Regions from separate parts of the Brevibacillus sp. FSL K6-0770 genome, predicted to be linked through region 2. Evidence: riboswitches for the same ligand, from Rfam matches in the RefSeq annotation. Region 2 holds a riboswitch; the other holds the start of a gene.
What was found. A riboswitch is a leader RNA that binds a small molecule or an ion and turns the genes downstream of it on or off. The one in region 2 is predicted to bind cobalamin.
Positions count from the first base shown of each region.

Region 1: another riboswitch for cobalamin. It lies ahead of NST23_RS24850 (ABC transporter substrate-binding protein); the one in region 2 lies ahead of NST23_RS23685 (energy-coupling factor ABC transporter permease).

Region 1 is NZ_JBBOBQ010000001.1:5,231,346-5,236,091, forward strand. Features, by position in the region: gene NST23_RS24850 (ABC transporter substrate-binding protein) at 1-998, opposite strand, end outside; cobalamin riboswitch at 1,149-1,346, opposite strand; gene NST23_RS24855 (winged helix-turn-helix transcriptional regulator) at 1,500-1,868, opposite strand; gene NST23_RS24860 (alpha/beta fold hydrolase) at 1,978-2,772, shown strand; gene NST23_RS24865 (NAD(P)H-dependent oxidoreductase) at 2,812-3,474, shown strand; gene NST23_RS24870 (NAD(P)H-dependent oxidoreductase) at 3,553-3,726, opposite strand; gene pdxR (MocR-like pyridoxine biosynthesis transcription factor PdxR) at 3,893-4,746, shown strand, end outside.
Region 2 is NZ_JBBOBQ010000001.1:4,976,939-4,981,684, reverse strand. Features, by position in the region: gene NST23_RS23700 (spore germination protein) at 1-290, opposite strand, end outside; gene NST23_RS23695 (GerAB/ArcD/ProY family transporter) at 280-1,380, opposite strand; gene NST23_RS23690 (quinone-dependent dihydroorotate dehydrogenase) at 1,528-2,619, shown strand; cobalamin riboswitch at 2,771-2,966, shown strand; gene NST23_RS23685 (energy-coupling factor ABC transporter permease) at 3,115-3,879, shown strand; gene NST23_RS23680 (energy-coupling factor ABC transporter substrate-binding protein) at 3,876-4,160, shown strand; gene cbiQ (cobalt ECF transporter T component CbiQ) at 4,157-4,746, shown strand, end outside.

The DNA of each region.
Region 1 (4,746 bases), 250 kb from region 2:
AAGTTGGTGTAGAAAAAGTAAATGTCTTTGCTTTGCCCCGCCTTGAGCCGCGAAACAGATGTCGTGCTCATAATATGGCGCAGCGCTTCCTCAAACGGCTTCGTATCCTTCACATTGTAGCCACCCAGCCAGGTGCCGTGCAGGGTAATGACCTCCGGGTTGCGCTTGAGCACATATTCCTCGTCGACCATGATCGTAGTCGACGCCTCCGCCGGATTCCATTGCAAGTCGGCAGCGTCTTTCCCGCCAGCCAGAATCGTCGCGTAGCCTTCCCCTACTCCTGGCTTCCCGTCCAACGACTGGCTGGGGAAAATCCGGTAGCCCCCGTTCGTATTGAGAAATCCGGCTGACAAGGCAAGCACCTGTTTTTTGTCTTCCTCCTTGATGCCTGCCACCCGGTCCGCTAACAGCTTTTCAATCGAATGCTTCCAGGCGAGAAATTCGTCTGCCTTGTCCGATTTATCAAAAATTTTACCGAGCAGCTTCAGCTCCTCATCCATCTGTTCCGGCAAATAGTTGTTCATTCGCACGACTTTGATTCCGGCTGGCTCCAGCTTTTCCTCCAGCGTCTTGTCGGGGCGATTCGTATAGGCAAAGACGATTTGCGGCTTCAAGCTGATGATTTGCTCCAGATTGATCTGCTTCGTTTCCCCCACATCCGGCTTGCTGTCAAATCCGAGGTACGGGTTATTTTTGACCGTCGTGTCGCCTGTAGCCAGCACGTACTGCTCGGCTCCCAGCAGCTTGATCGCTTCTGCCGTGTTGCGATTGAGCACGACCACCCGCTCTACTGGCAGCTTTACCGTGATCGCAGTCCCTGCGGAATCTTGAAAAGCAAGCTCCTGCTTTTCCTGCGGCACCGCCTGTTCAGTTTTCTGTTCCGCAGGCGTTGACGATGACGGTGAAGCAGCAGAGCAGCCAGTCACGACCAAAAAAATCGTGAGCAGGCCAAACAGCCATGCTTTGCCGATCCAGCTTTTCCGGTTCTTTTGCAGCATCGTTTCCACTCCCTATCTTTTTGTGATCAATAGAAAAGCCCCGTCCCGCCGGACGAGGCAAACGTGTAGAAGTAATCAGTCGACATCATGAATAAATAGACACAAGCTGTCGCAGCTTCTTCCTACACCTCACCTTTTCCGCGAAGGATTACGGGTGTGACAAACTAGGTAGGTCTCCTGGCTTTTGGCTCATCGCGCTCTTTCGTCTTCCCCGATGGTTATGCTCCATACCGAGTGACATGTTGGAAAGAGAACTCACCAATTACAGTGGCGGGACCGCTCGGGATTTTCACCCGATTCCCTGTTACCCCTTGCTCTCGCAAAGGCACCTAGCTGCATGCTATTCTTGGCTGATTATACCATTATTTTCATAGGGAGGGGGGACCGTAAAAACAAATCGGCCGCTTCCTTCCCTTTTTGCCTTCGCCCGAAAAAAATCCGCCGTTCTCAGGTGGTCGTATGGTTGTCGTATGCGATTATGGCCCGGTGCTTTCAGCAGTTTTAGGCAGTCGGCTCCACTTCATCCGCCACAGGCGTGCCAAACTGCTCTCCCCATTTGATCAAGTATTCAATCACGGGACGCAGTGCTTCTCCCCGCTCTGTCAGCTCGTACTCCACCTTTGGCGGAACGACCGGGTACACATGCCGCAGCACAATCCCCGACTCTTCCAGCTCCCGCAGCTGTTCCGCGAGCATTTTGTGATTCACGCCCATGATGTTTTTTTTCAGTTCACCGTACCGCTTTTTCCCGTTCAGCAGCTGGCAAATAATCGTCGTTTTCCATCTTCCTGCAAGAATGGAAACAGACAGCTCGATCGGACACTGAAACTGTTTGCCGTTTATTTGATAAATCACCTGTTGGTTTCCCATGGTTCTCACTTCCCTTTTGGTAAGTATTCAACGAAAAAGTGCGTACTTACTTTTTTACAGTGTATTCGGTAAGATCACTTTTGTAAAACACGATTTCAAGGAGGCCCTCATGGAAAAATTCGTTCAGGTTGGTCCCATAAACGTCGCATATGCAGTAGAAGGAAGCGGGCCAGCCGTGCTGTTGATCCACGGTACAGGAGGCAGTTACGAAGGCACGTGGGGCAATCTCGGCAAGGCGCTGGCACCTGACTTTACCGTCATCACCCCCAATTACAGCGGCTCGGGCAAAACGCAAGATGCCCACGAGCGGCTGGAGCTGGACGATCTGGTCGAGCAAAATGCGCAGGCAGTTATGCAGGAAGGCTTTACGCACTTTCATGTCGTAGGCTACTCGCTCGGCGCTGTCGTAGCAACGGCCATCGCCGCCAAATACCCGGAGCGAGTCCAATCGGTGACAGCGATCGCAGGCTGGGTAGAAAGCGATCTCGCTGTCGCCTATCAGTTCGATCTGTGGCAAAAGCTGTTCCGTCAGGATCGGGAGCTGTTCGCCCAATTCGCCATCCACACTGGCTTCAGCCCGGCGTTTTACAGCTCGTTTCAAACGTTGGAGCAGTTGCATGAGTTTACCGCCAATTTGGCTGCGACACTTGCCGAAGGTACTGGCAAACAGGCTGAACTTGACACTCGCATCAACCTGCGGCCTTTGCTTGGCAAAGTCACTGCCCCAGCACTGGCCATCGGCTTGACTTACGATCGCATGGTGCCTGTGGAGCAGACAAGGGAAATGGCCGCCCTCCTGCCTGACGCGCGCTACCACGAGATCGCTTCGGGACACCTGGTACTGTGGGAGCAGGAGGCAGAGCTGATCGAAACCGTCCTGTCCTTTGTCCGTTCTACCCGATGACTTCCCCAAAATAACTTACCTTATCTGGAGGATAACATGATCCAAAAAGAACAGATTTTGCAAGCATACGAAACCAGACACGCCACTAAAGAATTTGCCGCAGACAAAACGATTGCACAAGAAGACTTCGCTTTCATTATGGAAACGGCTCGCCTTTCTCCCAGCTCATTCGGTTTTGAGCCTTGGAACTTTCTCGTCGTGCAAAACCGCGCTCTGCGCGACAAGCTGTCTGTCGTTTCCTGGGGGGCGCAAAAGCAACTGGCTACAGCGAGTCATTTTGTCATCATCCTGGCGCGTACCAAGCAAGAGATGGCGGCTGATTCCGACTACGTAGTGAACCAGATGAAAAACGTGCAGCTTTTGCCGGAAAACGTCATCACCGCGAAAAGCGCCATGTACGACAAATTTTTGAAGCAAGATTTTGAGCTGTTTGCAGACGAGCGCGTCATGTTCGAATGGGCAGCCAGACAAACGTACATCGCCCTTGGCAACATGATGACCTCAGCCGCCATGATCGGCATCGATTCCTGCCCGATCGAAGGCTTCGACAAAAAACAGGCAGAGGAACTCCTGCAAGCTGAAGGACTGCTGGACAAGGAACGCTTCGGCGTAGCCTGCATGGTTGCCTTTGGCTACCGCAAAAACGAGCCGCGCCCGAAAACAAGACAGCCGCGCGAACACCTCATTCGCTACGTCGAGTAACGACATCGCTACTGCCACTATTGCCGCCCCGAACAAGAATGGATGTTCGGGGCGGCCCTTTTTCCATTATAGTTGTTTCTAGACGGAAATGACGCCGTCCGCGCCGTTTTCCGTCATGCGAAATGCTTTTCTGGCGATGCACACCGCATCAATATACACCTTCAACATCGGCGGCACGCCGTAATTCCACATCGGAGCAACAATAATATAGCCGTCAGCGGAAATAAACTGCTCGGTGATTGATCGCCGAATACCACATTTTTCTCAAAAGCAAACCATCCAATTGCTCAGCCATTCACCCATCCATGTTCAATAGATTGGTATTCTTTCGGCCGAAGCTGCTTCCATTCGCGTGGTATGATAAGTTTGTTTCTTGTCAATATCATTGTTAACGAATATGTCCAAGGTTGTGATTATCATGTGGAAACCTGATCGGTCCAGCACGCAAACACTCTATCACCAAATCGCCGATGAGATCGAGCGCAGGATTTCTTATGGAGAATATCCTCCCGGAAGCTTGCTCCCCTCTGAAAGAAAGCTGGCAGAGCAGTTGGGGGTCAATCGAAGTACCGTCATTTTGGCTTACGAAGAGCTGCGTGCACTCGGCATCATCGAAAGCAGGACAGGCAGCGGCACGCGCGTCTGCAAAAACAAATGGGAAGCGACCCCCAAACACACTCCAAACTGGCATCGGTACGTGGAGGGCGGTCAGTTTCTCCCGAATTTGTTTTACTTGCGCCGCATTCGCGAGGCCCTGCAAAAAGACGGCATGATCGACTTTGCCAGCGGTGAGCTGTCCGCGCAATTGTCTCCGGGTCAGGAAATCAGCACCTTGATGAAAGAAAACCCCTTTACGGAATATTTAGGGTACGACAATCCCCAAGGCTTCACGCCACTGCGCGAAGAACTCGTTTCCTATTTGTCGCGGTATCGGCAGATCAACACGACAGACTCGTCCATTCTCATCACATCGGGTTCCCAGCAGTCGCTTTATTTGATCACTCAATGTTTGCTCGCTCCCGGGGATGCCGTCGCCATAGAAGATCCATCGTATTGCTACTCTTTGCCGATGTTTCAGTCGGCCGGCCTGCGCCTGTTCCGGCTCCCGGTCAGTCCGGAGGGCATCGATCCCGAAGATATTCGCTCCTTGTATAAAAAAAACCGGATCAAAATGATTTTTCTCAATCCGACTTTTCAAAACCCGACAGGCATTTGCCTCAATCCGGCCCGCCGTACCCAACTGCTGAACGTGGCCAGCGAGCTGGGGCTTCC
Region 2 (4,746 bases):
CAGGAAAAAGGCGGCGAATCCCCCAAAAAAATCAGCAAGTCTCCCGCGAAGAGCCGTTCAGTCCACAGCTCCGGATTGGTGAACAAAGGGACGAGCGGAAGCGAGCGCAGATCGCCAGAATTTACGCAGTGCTCCAATTGAGGCAAAGCCGTCTCCTGCAAATGCCGTACGTCCGCCAAACCTTCGCAGTACAGCATGAGCACAGACTGATCGTTCGGGGTGACAGCCCGCAGGAAGACGACATCAGCACAATGCGCAAATCTATCACGCAGCTCCTCTTCAAGGGTCATGGCTCACATCCTCCAATCTGGTTGGTTTTCGCAGCGACAGCAGGAACAAGATGAGTGTGACGACTACCATAACCAGCAAGTAAAAAGGATAGTAAATCTTCGAGAGAAACGTCACGAATTGCATGTCGCTGTAAGGAAGACTGGTCAGGGCGATCATGCTGGCGCCAAGGACGAACATGACGTATTTTCTTTGCTTTTTCGTGCGCAGGACGAGCAGCTCCCCGAGCAGCAGCAAGCAAAGCGTAATGCGGATAAACGACCCGGACAGCCACTGAAAAATCGAGAAAAACTCCATGTTCTCGATGTCTTTGCCGATCGTCAAAAGCCGCCATTGCTCAAAGGCGGGAAACCGCTGGCGCGTCGATTCCACAGGCCCGAACTCGGCAATGGCTCCTGTAAGCGGACTGAGGGTCAGTATCAGGACGATCGCGATCATGACGATATAGTGGACGGCGCGAAGCGGTTTGCGAATGTGGTGTTGCAGCAAAAGCAACAGGAACAGCTCGGTAAATCCTCCTCCTACAAACACCATGGCGTGCAGGGTGGGCATAAGCCCGTTTTGGAACAGCGGCAAAAGCTGGGTATAATCTTTTTTGGGAATGTTGCCAAACGCGACGAACATGCCCAATAACGAAACGGCAGGCAGCAGGATGCCGGAAGTAATGCCGACAGAGGCTATGCCGCCGTAAGAGGCGAACACGCACAAAATGATCAGGGCAAGCGCTGTCACCCATTCCGGTGTCTGCGGCAAATAGTTGACGGTAGTCCATGTTTGCGTATCGATTAAATTGACGAGGGCCATCAAGTACAGGCAAAGGATGATCGGGGCGAGGAGCAGATGCCGGACGGTTTTTCCTGATCGCAAAAGAAGCCACTGGGACAGCGACATCTGCTTGATCCGTCTATTGATGAAAAACAGGGCGTATGCCCAAACGGCAAAGGGGATGGCGCCAATAATGACGCTCAGCCAGGCATCGCGCCCAGCTTTGCTGAGCAGCAGAGGAATAAGGGTAACATGGTTGGTTATTCCGATTGAGAGCATCATGACCATGATCGCTTGGCCAATCCCGATTTTTCCGTCTGCTTTCATGAAACATACGTCCCCTTTTAAATCGCTGGTTTTGTTATAGTTTGTCTGCTCGACTGGAAATATGTATCGCGTATAAAGGTTAGCCCACGAGAAACAAAGTGTGGTATTCTACAATGAGGTAAAAATGGAGTAAGGAGTGCAGCCGGGATGTATAAGCTCATAAGAAAATATCTGTTCCAGATGGATACGGAAGAGATTCATGAAAAAACGGTTGGTGCCTTGAAGCTGATGGAAGATTCTGCTCCGGGAAAAAGCTTGCTCAGAATGATGTTCCAGTTGAAGGACGAGCGTCTGGCGACAAAGCTGTGGGGAATGACTTTTCCCAATCCGGTAGGACTCGCCGCCGGTTTTGACAAAAATGCCGAAGTGTATCATGCGCTCGGTGCGCTCGGGTTCGGCTTTGTGGAAATCGGGACTTTGACGCCGCAGGGACAGCCTGGCAATCCGAGGCCCCGCTTGTTCCGTTTGCCTGAACACGAAGCAGTGATCAACCGAATGGGCTTCAACAACCACGGTGCGTATTTGGCTTCGCAGCATCTGGTAGATTACGCTTATTCCGATGTTCCGATCGGGATCAATATTGGCAAAAACAAAGTCACTCCTAATGAGGAAGCGGCTTCTGACTATATCAAGTGTCTGGACATGCTTTATGCGTACGGCCATTATTTCGTCATTAACATCAGCTCGCCGAACACGCCGAATTTGCGCGACTTGCAGGAGACAGAAAGCATGCGCCAGCTGGTGCGGGCGATACGCGAGAAAGCGGCTGAGCTGGAAGCGCGCGGCATTCAGAAAAAACCGATTTTGCTCAAAGTAGCTCCAGACATGTCTGACGAGCATATGCGCGATGTTGTGCAAGGGGCTGTGGCGGAAGGCATTTCCGGGATTATTGCCACCAATACGACACTGTCGCGGGAAGCTGTTCAAGGGCATCGGTACGCCGAGGAAGCGGGCGGTTTGAGCGGAAAGCCGCTGACAGAGCGATCGACAGCGTGGGTGAAAGAGATTTATCAGGAAGTCGGAGGCAAAGTGCCGATTATCGGTGTCGGAGGCATTTTTACCGGAGAAGACGCCTATCAGAAAATACGCGCAGGCGCCAGCCTGGTTCAGGTTTATACTGGCATGATTTATCAAGGGCCTGGCATTTCGAAGCAGATCAACAAGCAATTGCTCAAGCTGATGCAGCGGGACGGTTTTTCCCACATCAGCGAAGCGGTTGGCGTGGACGCGAAAGCGTAGAATCAAAAACGTAGAACCAAAAACAAGGCTCTTGCAGTCAATGACATTCGCCAAAAGGTCATCGGTTGCAGGAGCCTTTTGATAATAAGCTTTACGCTGGATTGGGCGATTGAGTATAATAATGTAGGACAAGCAAGAACTGTCAAACAATTGGATATTGTCGGCAATAGGTGCCTTTGTGTGCATGAGCACGAAGGGTAACAGGGAATCGGGTGAAAGTCCCGAGCGGTCCCGCCACTGTAATCAGGGAGTTCTCTTTGATGAAGTTCCACTCATATTCATATGGGGAAGGACAAAGAGCGCATCGATCTGAAAGCCAGGAGACCTACCTACTTGCCACACCCTGGAGACCTTCGCGGAAAGGAGCGGTGAATACGGAGCAATTGGACAGAAGTTCATGTCTATTGTTTTGTGCGCATACCTCGTCTGCTATCGGATGGGGCTTTTTTGATTGGAAAAAACGGTAAAAAGAACAGCAAAGGAGGAGAAGTTGCCTTGAATCGATCACGCTTTGTCTCGACCTGTTTATTGATTGCGGGCTTTGTTCTTTACTTTCTCGTAAATGAACCGCAAACTTCTTACGCGATGCACATTATGGAAGGGTATTTGCCGCTGTCGTGGGCGTTGTTCTGGTGGGTAGTATTTATTCCGTTCTTCATTCTTGGCATTCGTTCGTTAAACAAAATCGTCAAAGAACACCCGCAAATGAAGCTGCTTATTGGCGTATCAGGTGCCTTTGCTTTCGTGCTGTCTGCTTTGAAAATTCCTTCGGTGACGGGAAGCAGCTCCCATCCTACCGGAACAGGACTTGGGGCGATCATGTTCGGCCCGTGGGTGATGTCTGTGCTGGGCAGTCTGGTGCTGTTGTTCCAAGCCTTGCTGTTGGCGCATGGCGGATTGACCACGCTTGGCGCCAACGCTGTTTCGATGGCGGTTGTCGGGCCGATGGTGGCTTACGGGGTGTACCGCCTGATTGTCCGTGCCAACGGAGGACAACGTTTGGCTGTCTTCGCTGCGGCAGCTCTTGCTGACCTGGCGACTTATGTAGTGACATCTGTTCAGTTGGCGCTGGCTTTTCCGGCTGAGTCTGGCGGGGTATTGGCTTCTTTCGCCAAGTTCGCTGGCATTTTTGCCATCACACAAATTCCGTTGGCGATCAGCGAGGGGCTTCTGACCGTGCTCGTCTGGAACTGGCTTCAATCTTACAATGCAAAAGAGCTGGCGGAGCTGCGCTTGCTGAAACGGGAGGAATCGCTGTGAAAAAAGGAATGAACTGGCTGCTGCTCCTGGGTGTCGTCGTGCTTGCGATCGTGCCGTTGCTTTTGGTGCAGGACTCGGAGTTCGGCGGAGCGGACGGAGCGGCAGAGGAAGCGATCAAGGAGATTGCCCCTGCGTACGAGCCGTGGTTCCAGCCGCTGCTTGAACCGCCAGGAGGCGAGACGGAGAGCTTGCTGTTTGCCGTGCAAGCGGCATTGGGAGCGGGCATTGTCGGCTATGCGATGGGCTTGTACAAAGGTCGGCTGGATAAAAACAAAAAATGAACTGGCAGCAGCTTGACTCTCTTTCGTATCAAAACCGTCTGAGATTTTTGCCGCCGGAACACAAGCTTCTGTTTGCGAGCGCGTTGATTTTGCTCGTTTTGACAGGACATGAGTGGTTGCAAATGGCGATTTGCATTTGGATGGGAGTATGGGTGATCGGATATGCCCGTATTCCCGTCCGTTTCTATTTCGGATTTCTTCTTTTGTCTCTCTCGTTCTTTGTTTTGGGTTTGCCTGCACTTCTGCTGGAAGCGACAAGGGCGGAGACAGCTCCTGTGACTCAGATGGCAGTGGCGTGGCATGTCGGCCCTTATTTGATATACGTTCCAATGAGCGCCATCAGCAAGGTGTGGGTGCTGTTTTGGCGAACGATGGCCAGCCTTGCCTGCTTTTCCTTTATTTTGTTTACGGTGCCGTTTGCCGAGATTTTGCAGGTGTTGCGCAAGCTGCGGCTTCCGGTCATCGTTACGGATTTGCTGATGATTATGTACCGCTTTATTTTCGTGTTGCTCGGCGTCTCCCATCAGTTGTGGATTGCTCAGCGCTCGCGTGGCGGGCACCGGGGATTTCGCGCGACGATGCGCGA